Regions from separate parts of the Corynebacterium hansenii genome, predicted to be linked through region 1. Evidence: riboswitches for the same ligand, from Rfam matches in the RefSeq annotation. Region 1 holds a riboswitch; the other holds the start of a gene.
The links. A riboswitch is a leader RNA that binds a small molecule or an ion and turns the genes downstream of it on or off. The one in region 1 is predicted to bind cyclic di-AMP.
Positions count from the first base shown of each region.

Region 2: linked by a shared signal. The riboswitch ahead of CHAN_RS11435 (transglycosylase family protein) and the one ahead of CHAN_RS08825 (NlpC/P60 family protein) in region 1 are both predicted to bind cyclic di-AMP.

Region 1 covers NZ_CP047211.1:2,003,361-2,013,181, reverse strand. The annotation lists gene qcrC (cytochrome bc1 complex diheme cytochrome c subunit) at 1-461, opposite strand, end outside; gene ctaE (aa3-type cytochrome oxidase subunit III) at 534-1,148, opposite strand; gene trpD (anthranilate phosphoribosyltransferase) at 1,689-2,741, shown strand; gene CHAN_RS08830 (DEDD exonuclease domain-containing protein) at 2,755-4,362, opposite strand; cyclic di-AMP (ydaO/yuaA leader) riboswitch at 4,828-4,983, shown strand; gene CHAN_RS08825 (NlpC/P60 family protein) at 5,000-5,578, shown strand; gene CHAN_RS08820 (NlpC/P60 family protein) at 5,902-6,933, shown strand; gene CHAN_RS08815 (glycosyltransferase family 4 protein) at 6,962-8,215, shown strand; gene CHAN_RS08810 (SRPBCC family protein) at 8,227-8,667, shown strand; gene CHAN_RS08805 (hypothetical protein) at 8,856-9,797, shown strand.
Region 2 covers NZ_CP047211.1:2,572,502-2,582,322, forward strand. The annotation lists gene serC (phosphoserine transaminase) at 1-300, shown strand, start outside; gene sepH (septation protein SepH) at 427-1,464, shown strand; gene CHAN_RS11400 (DUF6928 family protein) at 1,474-2,442, shown strand; gene CHAN_RS11405 (TrmH family RNA methyltransferase) at 2,421-3,284, opposite strand; gene CHAN_RS11410 (NCS2 family permease) at 3,287-4,789, opposite strand; gene CHAN_RS11415 (DUF3027 domain-containing protein) at 4,925-5,659, opposite strand; gene CHAN_RS11420 (glutaminyl-peptide cyclotransferase) at 5,674-6,552, shown strand; gene CHAN_RS11425 (DUF2771 family protein) at 6,620-7,156, shown strand; gene CHAN_RS11430 (cold-shock protein) at 7,181-7,591, opposite strand; cyclic di-AMP (ydaO/yuaA leader) riboswitch at 7,990-8,170, shown strand; gene CHAN_RS11435 (transglycosylase family protein) at 8,190-8,855, shown strand; gene CHAN_RS11440 (hypothetical protein) at 9,078-9,269, opposite strand; gene CHAN_RS11445 (helicase-associated domain-containing protein) at 9,334-9,821, shown strand, end outside.

The DNA.
Region 1 (9,821 bases):
TCGCGGACGATGCCGGCGCCGCCGCCGTGGGACTGAACGTAGGCGGCGAGGGCGAGGGTCTGCTCCTCGGAGTAGCGCGGGGTCTTGCGGGCGGCCTGGGCCTCGTTGCGGAGCATCGGCATGCGGCCGGAGTGCACCTGGAAGTACACCGCGCCCTCGCCGACGCCGATCAGGGACTTGCCGCGGTCCTTGACGCCCTGGAGGTTGGCGCCGTGGCAGGTGATGCACGCGACGTCGTAGATCTCCTTGCCCTGCTGGATCATCGCCGCTTCGTCCTGCTGGGCGGTGGCGACCTGAGCGTCCGGGGTCAGGGCGTTGGCCAGGAAACCCGCGCCGGTGAGGGCGAGGGCCAGCGCCATGACACCGGAGGCGGTGCGGCGCATCTTGCGGCGGACCTTGGCCTTGCGGCCGGCCGCCGCGGAGGACGTGCGGTCCTCTGCTGCGGGGTTATGGTTTTCCATCGTTTTCCCTTTGTTGTGCGTGGAAAGTGGATGGCTGTAGTAGGCCGCACCGGGGGTGGCGACCGTTACGGCCTACTGGATGAAGTAGATGGTGATGAACAGGCCGATCCACACGACGTCGACGAAGTGCCAGTAGTACGAGACCACGATGGCGGCCGTCGCCTGCGCCGGGGTGAACTTCGACTTGAAGGTTCGGATCAGCACCACGACGAACGCCAGCGCGCCCGCGAGGACGTGCGCGGCGTGGAAGCCGGTGGTGATGAAGAAGACCGAACCGTAGATCGAGTTCTGGATGGTCAGCCCGTGACCGACCAGGGTGAAGTACTCGTAGCCCTGGCCGATCAGGAAGATCGCTCCCAGCAGCGTAGAAAGGGCATACCACCTGCGCAGGGCGAACACGTCGCCCCGCTCGGCCGCGAACACGCCCCACTGGGCGGTGAACGAAGACGACACCAGGATCACGGTGATCACCAGTGCGTACGGGACGTTGAGGTGGCCGGTACCCCACTCCCACGATTCTCCCTGGCCATTCGCGCGCGATACGAAGTACATCGCGAACAGGCCGGCGAAGAACATCAATTCCTGAGACAGGAACACGATCGTGCCGACACTGACCATGTTCGGTCGGTTCAGTGTCGCGGCACGACGTGGTGCTGTCATACCTGTGTTTTCAACTGCGCTCGTCACGTTAGACAGTATGACCTGTTCTTAAGGAAGAGTCACGTTGCAACCCCCGTTTTGGGAAAGTTTTTTGCAAAGTCCCAGGTCGCTGATCGCAGTTCCTGAGAGTTCCACTAATTTTTCCCGACGCGGGGAACTTATCCGGTTGCTTTGCGACGCCCGCCGCGCCTCCCCCTCGCGGGACCTTTCCGGCTCCGTGGTCCGCATCCCCCGAGGGGACCGCGTGCCTGTGCGGATGCTCAGGCGTAGCTGAGCAATGCCGCGAATGAGGCCAATAATAGCGGATGACCGCCCCGTGTTCGATGCCGGGGCCCGGAGGGGTGGGGAGAGTTTTCGGCTGGGCGGAGGGCATTCGGTCGGGCGGGGGACAATCGCCGGCGGCCACCGTCCGCGGGTGGTCGGCGGGGCGGAAGTGGAGAATCGTCGGCGGCGGTGAGCACCCGGCGGCGCGTCCGCGCCGGTTCCGCCGTAATATTCACCGGGCAAGGCACATTGACTGCCGGATGGCCGGCGCCGCGACGATCGGCGAACAGTAAGGAGCGACTGATGACCCAGCAGACCGCACACACGAGCCAGGAAGAATGGCGCCGGGTCCTGGGGCTCATCGGGGCGCGCGAGGAAGTGCCCGCGGACGGGATCCGGTTCGCCATGGACCAGATCATGACGGGCCAGGCCGTCGACGCGACCATCGCCGCCTTCGCGTTCGGCATCTTCGCCAAGGGGATCACCGCCGCCGAGCTCGATGCCGCGGCGACCGGGATGCTCGCCCATGCCTCCGATGCCGGGGTTCCGGATGCCTCGGGCGCGGTCGACATCGTCGGCACCGGCGGCGACGGCGCGCACACTGTCAACATCTCGACCATGTCTTCCGTCGTCGTCGCGGCGGCCGGCGTTCCGGTGCTCAAGCACGGCAACCGCGCCGCGTCGTCGAAGTCGGGCGGCGCCGACATGCTCGAGGCGCTCGGCATCGACATCGCGGACGGCCGCGTGGCTTCCCCGGAGCACCCCGATTTCAACCTTCGTTTCCTCTTCGCGGCGACCCATCACCCGGCCATGCGCTACGCCGGGCCGGTCCGGTCGCAGCTGGGCGTGCCGACGCTGTTCAATCTGCTCGGTCCGCTGACGAACCCCGCCCAGCCCGCCAGCAGCCTCATCGGCTGCGCCTTCGAGGATCAGATGGAGACGATGGCCGGCGCTTTCGCGCGGCGCGGCCAGCGGGTGCTCGTTGTCCGCGGATCGGACGGGTTGGACGAGATCACGGTCACCGGCACGACCCGCGTCTTCGTCGTGGAGGACGGCGAGGTGGCGGAAGACGTCATCGACCCGCGCGATTACGGCATGGAGTACGCCCCGGCCGATTCGCTGCGGGGCGGGGAGCCCGCATACAACGCGGATGTCGCGCGGAGGGTGTGGAACGGCGAGTTGCGCGGGCCCATCCGGGATGCCGTGCTGCTCAATTCCGCGGCCGCGCTCGTCGCCGCGCGCGGGTTGGAGGGCGGGGACCTGAAGTCCGCGATGTCCCGTGCCCTCGACGTCGTGCGCGAAACGCTCGACTCGGGCCGGTGCGCCGACATCGTCGAGGCGGCGATCGGCCGCTGATTCGGCTGCGCCCTCAGCTCTTCCGTGCGGCGAGGGCGGCCAGCGCCCATTCGCGCCACCGGCCCGCGCCCTGCGCGGGGGACGTCCAGGGCGCGTCGGTCGGGCCGATCCGCACCTCGTCGCGGAGCAGCCAATTGTGCACGACCCTCAGTTCATGGTGGTTGGCGCCGAGGTAGGGGCCGTCGCCCGGGATGACGGTTTCCGCGGACTCGCAGAGCAGGGAAGCGACGTGCGCGGCATTCGCGCCGCGCGGCGATCGACCGGCGGCGGCGAGACGGCCGTGGCGGACGACGGCGAGGTTCCACCCGCCGCGCCCGTCGGGGAACGCCGCCTGCAATTGGGGGACCGCCGCGAGCGCGCCGAGCTTCTGCCGCGAGTCGAGGGCGATGATCAGATCCGCCGTGATGTCGCGGAGAAAAGCGGCTCTCCGGTAGCGGCCGGCTTCGGCGGCCGCCGTGACGTCGTCGATGAGTCGCTCGATGAGCGCCGCGCCGCCCTCCCGCATCTCCTCGGCGATGGCGGGGAACGACTCGGAGTCCAACGACAGGGCGTCCTTGGTCGCCTGGGCGGCGTTGCGGGTGCGGAAGGGGCCGATGGCGTCATCGCCGACGGCGGTGCGGGAGACGCGCGGCCCCGCCTTCTTCGTCGGGGCGGTGAGGTACCAGCCCCGGCCGGGTTCCTTGCGCTGCCTGTTGTACGGGGGCCGCGCGGCCGCGAGCATGCGGGCCTCGCGGACCTCGGCTTCCATGCCATGCGCGCATTCGGCGACGTCGACGGATTCGGCGAGCATCACCATCTCCTTCATCCTGCGACGGGGATCGGCGCCGGTGAAGTACTGCAGCAGGCGGCGGCGCAGATCCACCGCGGTGCCTATATATAGGGGCTCGCCGGCGGCGCCGCGGAAAACGTAGACGCCCGGCGAATGGGGAGCATCGGCGATCAGCGCCTTCTTCTCGCGGAGCACGGGGTCGACGTCGGGAGTGAAGTGCTCGAGCTCGCCCACGGTTTCCACGGAATGCCCCGCCAGCCTTTCGATCAGGTGGTGGAGGACATCGACGGTCGCGGCCGCATCGTCGAGCGCGCGGTGGTTCGGGGTGACGTCCGCTCCGACGTATGCGGCGAGGTCGCCGAGCCGGAAGCTGCCGGTTCTTCTCCGGTCGAGCAACCGGCGCGCCAGTTGCAGGGTGTCCACGACCGTCGGCGCCGGCCACCGCAGACCCAGCTGCCCGCAGGACGCGCGGAGGAAACCCATGTCGAATGGTGCGTTGTGGGCGACCCAGACCGCGCCCCGGGCGAACTCGAGGAACCGGGGGAGGACCGTGCCCAATTGCGGAGCGCCCTCGAGGTCGGCGTCCGTGATGCCCGTGAGGTCGGAGATGACGGAGGGCAGGGGCATGCCGGGATCGACCAATTCGCTGAAGCGGCCCTCTTCGATGCCCCCGCGCACGCGCACCGCGCCGATCTCGATGATGTGGTCTTCACCGGCGCGCATGCCGGTGGTCTCCAGGTCGACGACCACGAACGTGGTCTCGCCCAGGCCCAGCTCCTCCGTCGCCCGACCGTCGCCCGCGCCGCCGGCTGCGTCGGCGAAGGAAAGCTGGAGGGGGTCGGGGTCGGTCACCCGGTTGATTGTAGGCGGGCGTCCGGATGGTCCGAATGGTCGGCTGGGCGCATCACCCGAACTGCCGGAGACTCGAACTCCCAACCAGTCGGAGGCCCGATCGGCCGAACAGCCGGAGGTCATGTGACGGATGTGAAAGATGTGCCGCCGCCATCGGGTGAATGCCAAAATGTGACGCGATTCACATAGCTGTACCTTCAGAAGTGTTTCGGCGACCAGGGCAATCTGTGGCGCAACATGGGCAAATGTGTAAAAGTCGCAGGTCTCGGGACGTTATCGGTGCGTGACAGTCTTGGCGTCGAAGGTGCCCCCGTTTCATAACAAGGCAGTAACGGAACGGGGTGCGGGGCGATAACGGGCCGATTTCGAATCGGACTTGGCGCGTTCGCTGGACAAGTTCCGTTCCCGTTTCGTAATCTTGCCGAGACATTGAAGCGGGGCCCCTCCGAGAGGTGCCGCTCATGGCAGGAAACCAAGCCTAATCGGCGCCCGCGAGGGCACCGAACCGGGGACCCACTCCTTTCCGGGGTGAATCCCACCGGCGGAAGCCGGAGGGTAGGGAGAACTTCCTTTGCTCCCGAACCCGACAGCTAACCCGGTCGGCACGAAACTGGAAGAGAATACGGAGTTTTTCAACATGGGTAAGCACCAGCGCCGTTCCAACCTCGCCCGCAACGCCGCCGCCTTCGGCGCGACCGTCGCCGGCATCACCGCCCTGACCGCGCCGACCGCCTCGGCCGCGCCGGTCGCCGTTCCGGGCGTCGGTTCCTTCGACGTTCCGGGCGTGGAGAACATTGCCGGCGCCATCCCGGGCGGCAACTTCCTGGGCGACCGTTCCGGCGGCATCTCCCCGGCGGCGGTTCCGTCCGTCTCCACCGGCCAGAAGATCGTCGACGCCGCGCGCTCGCAGATCGGCACCCCGTACGTGTGGGGCGGCACCCAGCCGGGCGGCTTCGACTGCTCGGGCCTGACCTCCTGGTCCTACCAGCAGGTCGGCAAGTCCATCCCGCGCACCTCCCAGGCCCAGGCCCAGGGCGGCCAGTCGGTCGGCATGGGCGGCAAGCAGCTCGGCGACATCATCGTCTTCTACCCGGGCGCCACCCACGTGGGCATCTTCTCCGGCGGCAACAACGTCATCCACGCGCCGCAGGAGGGCCAGACCGTTCACGAGGCCAGCATCGACTACATGCCGGTCCACTCCGTCGTCCGCTACTAAAGCGACGCTCGACTCCTGCCATCGAGGGCGGGGCCGCGGGATTCTTCCCGGGCCCCGCCCGATGGCGTTTCCGGGGGTCCCCGCCATTCACTCCAGTCACGGGCCACCTCGGTTTTTCGCGCGGCGTGCAGAAATGTCGCGCCAATCACGCCCGAGTTATTCGACCGTGATGTAAACGGTTGTTAAAGTTCACCGCAGATCGCCCGCCCGACCAGGGCATGATTACGATGCCGGCGGATCCGTACCCCGCGTTTCCGTGCCCCGCGTACCCGAACCGCGCCGCGGACCGCAGGCATCCCGTTTTCGAAAGGCTTTCCCGCACAGTGCAGCACCGCAGGACCAACTTCCGCAGCCTGGTGGCATCCACCGCAGTGGCCGCGACCTTCGCGGCTTCGGCATCCCTCGTTCCGACCGCCGCCGCGCAGGAATTGACGGCCGACGGCATCATCGCCGATCTGGAGACGCTGGCGCGCGACGCCGAAAAGAACTCCCAGGACGTTCTGCGCCTCGACGGCGACGTCGTCAAGCAGGAGGAAGTGGTCCGGAAGCTGCAGGGCGACGTCGAGACCGCGACCCGGATCGCCGAGGCGTCGCGCGGCGCAATGGACCAGCACCGAGGCGACATCTCCGACTTCGCCCGCCAGCGCATGCGCGGTGACGTCGTTGACCCGATCACGGCGGTCATCGGCTCGGTCGACGCGCAGGACGCCCTCGACCGGTCGTCGTACGTCAACCGTTTCGCGCGGGAGAAGGAGGGGACGCTGGCGGAGGTCGCCAAGCGGCAGCGCGAGGCGGCAGACGGTTTCGCCCGCGCGGCGGCCGCCCGGGCCGCGGCCCGCGTGCAGCTCGGCTCCCTCGAGCATCAGCGCGGTGAGCTGGAGAAGAAGTCCGCCGAACTCGAAAAGCGCACCCGCGAGGTCCGCGACCGCGTCGACTCGCTGTCGCCGGAGGAGCTCGCGGCGTGGCGCGCGAAGGACAACCCGATCACGGAGGGGCTCGCCGCGCTGCTCGGCTCCTCGGCGGCCGTCGACATGGCGATGACCAAGGTCGGCTCCCCGTACTCCTGGGGCGCGGCCGGCCCGGACTCGTTCGACTGCTCGGGCCTGATGTACTGGGCGTACCAGCAGCTGGGCAAGGAAATCCCGCGCACCTCGCAGGCGCAGCTGGCCGGCGGCACTCCCGTCGACCGCGCGGACCTGCGGCCGGGCGACCTCATCGGCTTCTACGAGGGCATCACCCACGTGGGCATGTACGTGGGCAACGGCATGATCATCCACGCGTCGACCTACGGCGTGCCCGTCCAGGTCGTGCCGATCGAGCAGGGCGGCCCCTACATGGGCGCCGTCCGGTACTGATCGGCGTGCGCGGGCCGGTGGGCGCCCGATGACGGCTCCGGGGCGGGGGAGCGCGTCGCCGCTCGGCGGCGACGGGGCTGACGGCGTTTCCGCGGACGGCGGCCCGCTTTGCGACGGCCCGCGTGGCGCGCATCCGCGCGTCCTCCTGATCACCAACGACTTCCCGCCCCGCCAGGGCGGCATCGAGTCGTATCTGCGCGACTTCTGCGGGACGCTCGACCCGGGTTCGCTGACCGTGCTGGCGTCCACGCGCGTGTCGGCCGCGGAGACCCGGGCGCATGACGCGGCGCTGCCGTACCGGGTCCACCGATTGCGGGACCGGGTGCTGCTCCCGTTGCCGCACGTGGCGCGGGCGGCGGCGCGGATCATCGCGGAGGAGGGCATCGACGTCGTCTGGTTCGGCGCCGCGGCTCCGATGGGCCTTGTGGCGGGCGCGTGCCGCAGGGCCGGCGCGAAGCGGATCATCTCCACCACCCACGGCCACGAAGTCGGCTGGTCCATGCTGCCGGTCTCGCGCCGCGCGCTGCGGATCATCGGAGACGGCTCCGACGTGGTCACCTACATCTCCCGGTACACCCGCAACCGCTTCGCGGCGGCGTTCGGCCCGCGCACGGCGTTCGAGCGCCTGCCCTCCGGGGTCGACGTCGAGCGTTTCCGGCCCGACCCGGAAGCCGGCGCCCGCATCCGCGCGCGCCACGGCATCGCCGCAGATCAGCCGCTGATCGTCTGCATCTCCCGCCTGGTGTCCCGCAAGGGCCAGGACTCCCTCATCGCGTCGCTGCCCGCGGTTCTCGAGGACCTGCCCGATGCCCGCCTGATGATCGTCGGTTCCGGGCCGTACGAGGGCCGCTTGCGCGCGCTGGCCGACGCGGCCGGGGTGGCGGACCACGTCATCTTCACCGGTGCCGTCCCCTACGGGGAGCTGCCGGACCATTACAACGCCGCCACGGTCTTCGCCATGCCCGCGCGCACCCGCGGCGGCGGACTCGACGTGGAAGGCCTGGGCATCGTCTATCTCGAGGCGCAGGCCTGCGGCGTGCCGGTCATCGCGGGCGACTCCGGGGGCGCCCCGGAAACCGTCGTCGACGGCGTCACGGGCGTCGTCGTGGACGGCCGCGACCGCGATGCGCTGGCGGCCGCCGTCACCGGCATCTGCTCCGACGCCGAACGCGCCCGACGGATGGGGGAGGAGGGGCGCCGACACGTCGTGAAGCACTGGACCTGGGAGGTCATGGGCGCCCGGCTGCGCCGTATCCTCGCAGGCGGCGCGGCCCGCGGGTAACCTCTTAGGGCATGAGCGACCGAACGCAGGGACAGATCCTGATCAACGCCCCTCGGGAGCGGATCCTCGACGTCGTCGGAGACGTGACGGCGTACCCGGAGTGGGCCACCGGCACCACGGCCGCCGTGGTCACGGAAGAGGGCGACCGCCCGCTGCGGCCCAAGCGCGCCAAGTTCACGCTGGAGACCGTGCTCAGGGACGTGTACGAGCTCGCCTACGAATGGACCGAAGACGGTGTGAGCTGGTCGCTGCTGTCCTCGCAGCTGCAGAAGTCGCAGTCCGGCAGCTACTCGCTGACCGATGCCGGCGATGGGGCGACGAAGGTGCGCTACGAGCTGGAGATCGTCACCGCCGTGCCGATGCTGGGCTTGCTGCGCCGCAAGGCCGAGCACCGCATCGTGGACACGGCGCTGAAGTCGCTGAAGCGCCGCGTCGAGGGCCTGTCTGAGTGACGGCCGACCACGACGGGCGCGGCGCCGGCGAGGCCGGGGCGCCGCGGGAAACCGAATCGCAGCAGGCGGCCGAGTCCCCGCGAGAGCCCGGGCCACGGCAAACCGAGTCGCGGCAAACCGGACCACGGCAAACCGGGCCGCAGCGGAAACCCGGGCCATCGTCCTCCCTGCGCCACCCCGTGTACCTGGTGCCGGGCGCTTTCGGGGATCGCACGGCGGAGGGCTTCCTGCCGCCCGACCTCAGGTGGGCGGAGGTCGGCCCGGATCCCATCGCCGACGCCGTCGGGCTGCTGCGGGGCCTGGATGCCGACGCCTCGGCGCTTGACGCATTGACCGGTTTCGCCGGGCTGGAGCGTCTTCTGGTGTGGGCCAAGGCCCAGGCCATGGCGGCGGAGGGCCCGGTGGGCGTGCGCATCGGCCTGACTCCGGACCGGCAGTTGTCCTGGTTGCGCAGGGTCCAGGGGCCCGCGCAACTGTCTGATCTGCTCGACCTGATCAGCCCCCGCGTCGATCGCCACCGCGCGATGCCCGACGTCTTCGGCGACCGCGCCCGGCGAGCGAGGCTTCTCGAGGCCCTGTGGTCCTGGGGACGCGCGTGGCAGCGCGCCGTCGACGCCGGGAGCCTGCATCTGCGCGGCGACGGCCCGCCCGACCCGCGCGTGGCGGGCGTGGCGGCGTGGGCCGGCGTCGTCGTCGACGGGGTTCCCGACGGTTCGCCGAAGCCCCGCCTGACCCTCGCCGACCTCGGCGTCGGAGGCGACGGTGCCCGGCTGTTCCGCATGCGCGTCCACGCCCCGCTGCACCTCGCGTTGCCGGAGTCGTCCGGGGCGGATGAGGCCGCGGCTGCCGGCGCCGGGTCGGCCGAAGAGGTGACGGAGGGCCGTCGTCAAGCTTTTTCGCTTGACGACGGCATTGATCCGGCGGATATCCCCGGATCCACCGTGGGCGTGGACGTGTCGGATGGCGGTGTGGTGGTGCAGGTCGCCGGGTTCTCCAGGAGGTTCGCGGCACCCGCGGTCCTGGGCGCCTGCGAAATGGAGAAGGTGCGCGTCGCGCCGCCCGATACGTGGGCGGACGGCTGGGGGGATATTCTTGTTTGGTTCCGCGCGGACCCAGCGCGACTTCCGTGACCCCGACCGGGCCGCAACCCCGAA
Region 2 (9,821 bases), 570 kb from region 1:
ACCGAGTCCTCGTCGCACCTGTACGAGTGGGCGGCCGGCCGCGCCGAGGCGTCCCCGTTCGTGGCGGATGAGGCGACCCGTTCGCTGGTCGTCGGCACCATCGATTTCTCCGATGAAGTCGACGCGGCGAAGATCGCCAAGACCCTGCGCGCCAACGGCATCCTGGACACCGAGCCGTACCGCAAGCTGGGCCGCAACCAGCTGCGCATCGGCATGTTCCCGGCCATCGATCCGGAGGACGTCGTGAAGCTGACCGGTGCCATCGACTGGATCCTGGACAACGGCCACGCGTCCGCGTAACCCGCGCGACGCCCCGTTTCGGGCGAGCCCCCGCACACGCCGCACCATCGCAATGGCGGCCGAGCGGGGGTTTCGTCGTTTAGCATGGGGGAAAGCACACGGCGGTAATCCCCAGGAGGTTTTCGAATGCGGGAATTGAAGCCCATCGCGGACGTCCGCGAGCCGGGGACCATCATCCTCGTCGCCGCGGATGCCGGGGAGGGTGGCGGGGAGCGGTTCGCCCTTCCGGTCACCGACGAGTTGCGCGAGTTGGTCGCCGCCGTGCCCGTCCCCGACGGGGATCCGCTTGACGACGATGCCGCCGCCCCGGTTCGGTCCGCCACCGCGCAAGGAGTCGCAGAGCAAGGAGCCACCGCGCAGGGAGTCGCGGCGCAGGGGACCGAGAAGGAAGGGGCCCCGGCCGGGGAAGACGCCGACGGGGAAAAGGGAACCGGCGCGGACGCCGCGGACGGCTCCCCCGACCGCCCCGCTCCCCTCGAATCCGTGCCGGACGAACCGCGGATGGTGCTGCGCCCCCGCGAAATCCAGGATCGGGTGCGGGCGGGCGCGTCGGTCGCGGAGCTCATCGAGCTGACGGGCATGCCGGCCCGCAGGATCGAGCCCTTCGCGCATCCGGTGCTCGCCGAGCGCGCGCGGATCGCGGAGCTGGGCAAGCAGTCCCGCCCGCGCCGCGCGGACGGTCCGGCGCAGCTGACGCTCTGGGAGATCCTGGCCACCGCCTTCGCGGCGCGGGGCCTGGACCTGGCCACGTCCGAATGGGATGCGTGGCGCGACCCGGCCGGCCAGTGGATCATCGGCGTGACCTGGTCCGCCGGCCATTCCACGACCACCGCGGAGTGGGCGTTCCACGCGGAGGGCGCGACATCGTCCACGGTGGCCCGCAACACCATCGCCGCCGAGCTGGTCGACCCCGATTTCGCCCGGCCCCGCAGGAACCTCGCGTCGGTCGAGGGCGAGGCCCCGGGCCTGCGCCCGGCGCCGCCGGTCGAGGAAGCGCCCGGCCCCGTCGACCACGGGGCGCCGGAGGGGCTCGGCGACGGCGACGACGACGATGACTTCCTGCGCCACCCCGACGAGGACGCGGCGCCCAGGCGCAGGCGCAAAACCGTCATGCCCTCCTGGGAAGACGTCCTGCTCGGGGTGCGCCCCACGGACCGGAAGTGACGGCCGGAAATGGGATCGCCCCGGGGGCCGCGCGCCGGCGTCGCCACGATCTGGTTCGTCGCGGCCGCCGAGCCGCTGGCCGTGCTCACCGCCGAACCCGGGCATGACCGCGGATTCGGCCGCAAGTACCTGGCGCTGCTGGACCCGCGCCTGACCGTCACTCCGATCGGGGATTTCCCGCTGAACAGATCCGCGCCGGCCGGCGCCGGGGAGTTCTACATCGGCGGCTACGACGGGCTGGCCGTGGTGCAGACGGTGCTCGACGACGTCACGAAGCTCTCGGAGCTGCCGCAGCGCTTCCTGCGCGGCATCGCGGCCACCGACGTGTACGCGTTCTCGTCCGACCCCGGCTCCGGTTTCGGGGCGTTCGCCCACTGGCGCGCCGGCGAACTGAAGCGGGCGTTTTCGGCGACGCGGTTCACCATCTTCGAGGACGTCGGGCTCCCCGGGGTCTTCGAGGGCGATTTCTGGGCGGGGCTGCGCAAGCCGGCGGCGGAGGAAAAGGCCGGCGACGAGAATACCGACGAGGCGAAGAACGACGAGGCGAAGACCGGCCGCACCGACGGCACGGGCGCCGGCGGGAACGGCGGGGAGAACCCCATCCTCCCGGGCGTGGCCATGCCCTTCGTGCCCTCCGAACTGTGCGCCGCCGCGGCGGAGGGCTGGCTGGGCTTCGATCCCGCCGACCCGGGCCCGGACATCCCGGTGAGCGCATTCGCCGTCGACGGGCGCAGGGCGTCCGCGGGTGAAGCCGTCATGGCCCGGCGCGGCGCCGCGCGGGACATGCCGCACGCGGCAGCCGGCAACGTCGACTACGACGACTACGAGGACCATGCGACGCCGGAACCGGAGGATTCGGCGGAGGGCATCCGCCGGGTCGGCCGCGCCGCCGCGGACGGTGCCCGCGCGATCGGCGAAGGCGTGCGCGGCCTGGGCCGGAGGGCCTGGGCCAAGGTTCAGAAGCGCAACCGCTCGTAGAACGCGATCGCCGCGGCGGTGGCCACGTTGAGGCTGTCCGTGCCCTCGGCCATCGGGATGCGGGCGCGGACGTCCGCCGCGCGCATCGCGTGCTCGGTCAGGCCGGGGCCTTCCGCGCCGACGAGGATGGCCACCTTGTCGTGGGCCATCGCCTCCCACAGCGGCACCGACCCCTCCCCCGGCGTCATGGCCACGATGCGGAAGCCCTCTCGCCGCAGGCCGTCCAGCGAGCGCTGCCACGTCGTCGTGGTGCCCGGCAGATGCGCGAAGGGCGTGCGCAGCACGTGCCCCATGGACACCCGCACCGACCGCCGGTACAGCGGGTCGGCGCAGGCGGCGCCGAAGAGCACGCCGTCGACGCCCATGCCCGCGGCATTGCGGAACATGGCGCCGATGTTCTCGTGATCCCCCACGCCCTCGAGGACCAGCAGCGTGCGCGCCCCCGCCACGACGTCCGCCACGGCCGGTTCGGGCGCGCGGTCGGCGACGCCGAGCAGCCCGCGGTGCATGTCGAATCCCACGGCGGCCGCGAGCACGGGGCGGTCCACCTCGTACCACGGCACCGACAGCGCCGCGGCCCGTGCGGCGGGATCTCCGGAGGCCAGGTCGTCGTCAAGCGCATCCAGGCGCGGAGGCGTGCCCACGATGCAGCGCAAGGGGAACCTCGACCCCGCCAGCCGGGGGACGATCAACGCCCCCTCCGCGATGACCAGCCCCTTGCCGCCCGGCAGGTCCGGGCGGGTGTCGGAGCGGTTCAGGTCGCGGACGTCATCGAGGCGCGGATCGGCGGGATCGTCGACGCGGATACGGTGCGGGGATCGGGACGGGCTCGGATCGGGCACGGCTACGCGCCCAGGATCGCCGACACCGGCTCGATGCCGAAGTACACCAGGAACAGCGCGGCGACGACGTAGAGCAGCGGATGGACCTCGCGGGCGCGGCCCGAGAACAGCGCCAGCAGGGCGTAGGTGACGAAGCCGACGCCGATGCCGTTGGCGATGGAGTACGTGAACGGCATGATCACGATGGTCATGAAGGCCGGCAGGGCGATGTCGAAGCGGGAGAAATCGATCTCCTTGATCTGCGCCATCATCATCGCGCCGACGATCACCAGGACCGGCGCCGCCGCCTCCACCGGCACGATCTCGTACAGCGGCGTGAGGAACATCGCCAGCAGGAACAGCACGCCGGTGACCACGTTGGCCAGGCCGGTGCGGGCGCCGTCGCCGATGCCGGCGGCGGAGTCGACGTACACCGTGTTCGACGACGACGACGTCGCGCCGCCGACCACCGCGCCGAGGCCCTCGACGACCAGGGCGCGCTTCATGCCCGGCAGCACGCCGTCCTCGCCGGCCAGGCCGGCCTGCTTGCCCAGGCCCGTCATCGTGCCCATGGCGTCGAAGAAGTTGGCCAGCACCAGCGTGAACACCAGCATCGTCGCGCCGATGGCGCCGAGGCGGATGAACGCGCCGAACGGGTCGAACTGCCCGAGCAGCGACATGTCCGGCAGACCGCCGATGCCGTCGGGCGCCCCCGGCACCGCCAGGTTCCACCCGCGCGGGTTCGGCTCGCCGTCGACGAACGACGGGCCCGACTTGGTCAGCGCCTCGACGATCAGCGCGATGACCGTGTTGACGATGATGCCGATGAACAGGCCGCCCGGCACCTTCCGCACGACGAGGATGCCGCAGATGAAGATGCCCAGGACGAACACGGCCGTCGGCCACGAGGTGATGTGCCCGCCGATGCCCAGCTGCACCGGCACCGTCGTGCCCGCGGCGTCCGGGATGCGGCGGACCAGGCCGCCGTCGACGAAGCCGATGATCGAGATGAAAAGGCCGATGCCCACGGCCATCGCGGCCTTCAGCGACGGCGGGATGGCGTCGAACACCGCCGAGCGGAATCCCGACACCGCCAGCGCCACGATGATCAGGCCGTCGATGACCACCAGGCCCATCGCCTCGGCCCAGGTCAGGCCCTCGTTGGCGACGAAGGTGACGGCGACCAGCGTATTGATGCCCAGGCCCGCGGCGATGCCGAAGGGATACCGGGCCCACGCGCCGAAGAGGATGGTCATGACGCCCGCGGCGAACGCGGTCACCGCCGCGACCTGCGGCACGGACAGCGCCGTGCCCTCGACGTCCTCGATGCCGCCGAGGATCAGCGGGTTGAGCAGGATGATGTACGCCATCGCGAAGAACGTGACGACGCCGCCGCGGACCTCCGTGACGACGCTCGATCCGCGTTCGGTGATGCTGAAGTAGCGGTCCAGCGCGGACGCGGGGCCGCGGCGGGTCGCCCCGGCCTCCCCCTCGTGCTCCGCGGGCTCCACCTTGGATTCGGCCATGCGCTTGGGCTCCAGTCTGGAAGGCCGGCCGCCGCGGGTCAGCGCCGCGGCCGGGAAACGTTCATGCGGCTCTCAGAATCGCACCCCCGGGCCCCGGCGGGCAACACGGGGCTCCGGCCGCCGCCCGGGCCCCGGTCAGTTCCCCCGCAGATCCGCGCGCTCGATGATCTCGTGGTCGTCGTAGGCCTCCCCCTCCGGCGCCCCCGCGCCGGTGACCTCCGGGGTGGCGGAGTGCGCGCCGCAGCCGTGGTCGACGTGGACGACGTCGCCGTCGAACGCCCACTCGTTGACGCACGCCCCGAAGTCCGCGCCCAGCGGCCCCTCCAGGGCGATGAAGAACGCGCACGTGCCGCAGTGGCGCAGCGCCTCTTCGGCGAATTCGCCGCGGGGCCCGGTGTCGCCGTCGAGCCAGCGTTCCGCGGCGAGCCGGAGCCCCTCCGCGGTGAGCTCCCGGTCCTCCGCGTCGGCCGTCGTCAGGCGCGGGTCGTCGGCCGCCGGCGGCAGCAGGTCCCGGGGGCCCAGGTCGCCGGGGCGCAGGCGTTCCTCGTACGGGACCCACTCCGGGGCGCGCAGGGCGCTGTCGCCGGGGACGAGCGCCACCTCGCTGATGGTGATGTGGTCGGTGCCCGGTGCGCACGCCAGCACCACGTGCCATTCCCAGCCGCGATAGCCGGGCAGGTCCGCCGCGAAGCTGTGCACCGCCGTGCCGGGGTGGGTGACGTTGACCCCGACGTGGTCCCCCGCGGGGCCCTCGTCCATGTCGTCGACGGCGGCGCGGGCGATGTCGACGGCCCGGTTGCCCAACAGGGGGCCGCGGGAGCGGCGGCGATTGCGGGAACGGCGTCGTCGGTTGTCTGTCACACGGGTCATTCTAGAGTGGGGGCATGAAGCTCAGCGCGCGGGCCGCCCTGGCCGGCCTCCTGCCGGCCGTCGTCCTTCTCGCGGGTTGCTCGGGGGATCCGCTTGGCGACGGCCCGGCGCCCGCGACGTCCGCCGCCCCCGTGGAGCGGACCGCCGTCGATCCGGTGCCGGCCGGCGTCCCGCGCCTGCGCGTCGAGGTCGTGGCGGAGCACCCCTTCGACGCCGGCGCGTTCACCCAGGGCCTGGAGATCGACGGCGACGGGGCGCTGCTGGTCGGCACGGGGCAGTACGGCCAATCCGCGATCTGGCGGGTGCGGGATTGGCGCGCGGGATCGCCCGCGGAGGACCGCCGCGAGCTGCCGCCGGAGCTTTTCGGCGAGGGCATCGCGCGCGCCGGCGACACCGTCTGGCAGTTGACGTGGCGGGAGGGCGTCGCCATCGCCCGCGACGCGGCGACCCTGGAGGAGACGCGGCGGGCGGCGTACCCCGGCGAGGGCTGGGGGCTGTGCGGCCAGGGCGACCGGCTGGTGATGTCCGACGGCTCGCATTCGCTGACCTTCCGCGATCCCGCGACCTTCGCCGAAACCGGCCGCGTGGACGTCACCGCCGGCGGGGCCCCGGTCGGCAACCTCAACGAACTCGAATGCGTCGACGGGCCCGGCGGCCCGGAGGTGTGGGCCAACCGCTGGCTGACAGACGACATCGTCCGCATCGATCCGGCCACCGGCGAGGTCACCGGCGTCGCCGACGCCGCGGCACTCGCCCGGTCGCTGCCGCCGGAGGCCCGGGCGGGGGCCGACGTACTCAACGGCATCGCCCGCATCCCGGGGGCCGACCGCTTCCTGGTCACCGGCAAGTACTGGCCGACCCTGTTCGAGGTCCGGTTCCTCCCGGTCGGCTGACCGCCGTTAGAATTGCCGCCGTCCGGCACCGCGCGGCGCCGGGGACGACGAGCAGAGGAGCGAGCCCGTGGCGGCCAAGGCGAACAAGAAGACGTGGCGGATCATCGGCGTGATCGTCGCCGTCGCGCTGATCATCACGGGAGTGGTCCTCGTCCTCGACCGCGCCAACGACGGCACCGTCGAGGATCCCCGGGCCCTGACCATGACGGTGCGCGCGGGCGACCGGGAGATCGAGGTCTCCCCCTACCGCGTGTGCAACATGTTCGAGAAGGGCGAGGGCGCCTGCACCACGGACGAGGGCGCCACGGCGCGCGTGTCCCTCGGCGCGGAGGACACCGCGGAGATCGAGGTCCCCGACGAGGTGTCCTCGGTGACGTGGGTGCTGCAGCGCTTCTACGTCGACGAGACCGTCAACTCCGCGGACCGCAAGGAGCCGGGCAAGGCGAAGAAGGAGACCGTCGCGGGCTCCGCGTCGGTCAACGGCGAGCGCACGCCGCTGGGCGTCGTCGAGGTCTCGGCGACGATCATCGGGCGCGACGCCGCGGGCGAGGAAGTGCCCTACGGAATCACCTGGTCCGTGGCCAACGACGCCGGCCGGAACTGATCGCGCGGAGGGGCGCTCTAATTCTCAGCGGTCGAGTTCGCGGGCCACGGCGCGCAGCACCTCGGCCACCTGGTGGCCGCTCTTGCGGTCCGGGTAGCGGCCCGATCGCAGGTCGCGCTGCACCGTCGACTCCAGCATCGAGATCATGTCGGAGATCATTCCGTTGAGATCCTCCGGCGAGTGCCGCTTGGCCTGCCGGCGTCCCCCGCCGCCTCCGCGGCCGGCGCGCGGCGCCTCCTCGATGACGTTGATGTGCAGCGCCTGGGGCCCGGGGCGGCCATCGGCGTAGTCGTACTCGATCCGCTGGCCCTTCACCAGTTCCTCGACGCCCTCGGGCAGCACGGCATGGCCGACGTAGACGTCCTCCCCGCCGGGGTTGGACACGAAGCCGAAGCCGCGATCCTTGTCGTACCACTTGACCTTGCCGATGGGCACCGGGGCCACCTTTCTCTCGTCGCCGTCCCGGAGACGGGATCCGCGCCCCATGATCCCGCATGTTGCCGAATGATCACGGGTTGTCCCTCGCCGGGTGAAACACCCGATTATAGCGGACGGCCCAAAACCGCCCGAAGATCACGGCCCGATAACGTGACCTTGGTCACATTTCAGTTCAATCACATCCGTAACATGCGCCACGCAATGCAGGGTGACCAGCGGCGACGTCGCAAAGCAGGTGCTTTTCGACGAAAACGCCGCCCCAAATGATTCGGCCGGATAACGTGACTATTCCGTTACCAACCGCTAGCGTACGCAGACGACGCACCACGGCACCTCCGCCGGCCCTCGCCCAACCCCGTCCGGGACGGCAGCACGGAGACCCGTGGCAGGCGAAAACTTCATGGACGCAATCCTGATCGAGACGGGGTCGGGGAAACCACCGGTGCGAACCGGATGGGACGGGCATCCACCGCGATGCCCCGATTCCCTGGGGTGAAGCCGGACGAACCACGTCCGCCGGGCATCCCCACCGCCCGAACCCGACAGCTAACCCCGACGGCGAATCACCGAAATCAACGAGAGGGAAACAACAGACATGGCCCGTCACGCCAGCAAGAACCGCAGCTTCGTCTCCACTTCCGCCAAGGTCGCCCTGACCGGTGCCATCCTCGGCGCCGGCGCCGCCATGGCCGCCCCGACCGCCACCGCCGCCCCGGATTCCGACTGGGATCGCCTGGCGCAGTGCGAGTCCGGCGGCAACTGGCAGATCAACACCGGCAACGGCTACTACGGCGGCCTGCAGTTCTCGGCCGGCACCTGGTCCGGCTACGGCGGCCAGGAGTTCGCCCCCACCGCCGACAAGGCTTCCCGCACCGAGCAGATCTACGTCGCCGAGAAGGTCCTGGCGCAGCAGGGCTGGGGCGCCTGGCCGTCCTGCTCCGCCCAGCTGGGCCTGACCTCCGGCCCGACCGAGCGCGCGCACCCGAGCGCCGGCGGCGGCGCCAACTACGCCGGCAACCAGGCCGCGCAGTCCGAGTCCCCGGCCGCCGCGGCCCCGTCGCTCGACGCCGCCTCCATCCAGGGCATCCTGTCCGAGATGCAGGGCGCCCGCTCCATCGAGGACCTGAACTCCATCCTGGGCAAGGCCCGCACCGCCGCGTCCGGCCAGGGCGTCGCGCTGCCGACCGAGATCACCTCGCAGTACAACGAGGTCCTGAAGCAGTTCCTGGGCAACGTCCCGGGTGCCGCGGCCCTCGCCTAAGACATCCGCTCCGGGCCGCCCCGACGGGGCCCACGAGAGCGAAACGAAAACCCGCCTCCCGGCGACGCCGGAGGCGGGTTTTCCCATGCCCGTGTTTTCTCATGTCCCGGTCATCTCATGCCGGAGGCGGATGGCCGGACGTTCGGGGCATGACGGATGCCCGATGGCCACCGCATCGCCGGGGCCATCGGGCTCTGGCCGCGCCGCGCGCGGCCGCCGTCGCTACTTGTTGATGACGGTGGTCGGGTGAACGTAGTTGAGGGACTCGACCGGGACCGGGAAAGTGGTCTCGCCGAAGGGGGAGTCGGCGCCGGCGAAACGGCCCACGAGCTCGGTGACGGCGTGCTCGCCCGGAGCGAGGTCCTGCGGCCAGCCCGGATCAACGTACTTGTTCTTCTTCTCAACGTTAGCCATGCTCATCATCATCTCAGAAACGCCGACGCCAGTCACGTTTCCCGGGGCTAATGTGGGAAGCGACATGACCCACGCCACCCCCTTCCCCCCGTTCCGACGTTGGCTGGCGGCCCGTTCCGACGGGTTCCTGGCCGAGGTCCTGCGCCGGCGCCCCGATGCGCTGTCGCCGCCGCCCCGTTCCTCCGATGCCCTCGCGGGCCGGCTCCAGCTGCGTTCCTCGGTGCAGCGGGCGCTGGCCGACGTCGACGCGCTCGGGCTCGGGCTGCTCGAGGCAGCCGTCGACCTGGGCGGGGACGCCGAACCGGTCGCGGCGGCGGACGTGATCGGGAAGCTGCGCGACGACCTCGCCGCGGCGGGAGTGCCCGCCAAGGAGCGGCCGACCATCGCGCATGCCCGCGAGGCCCTCGATGAGCTGCGGCGTTCCGCGCTGATCCACGGGGACGGGCCGGGCGGGGCGGGCGCGTTCTCGGGCCGCTCGACGCGCAAGTCGTCCGGCGAATGGGAGGATCGGCTGCTCGTCGCCGACGAAGTCGTCGCGGCGCTGCCCGCCGG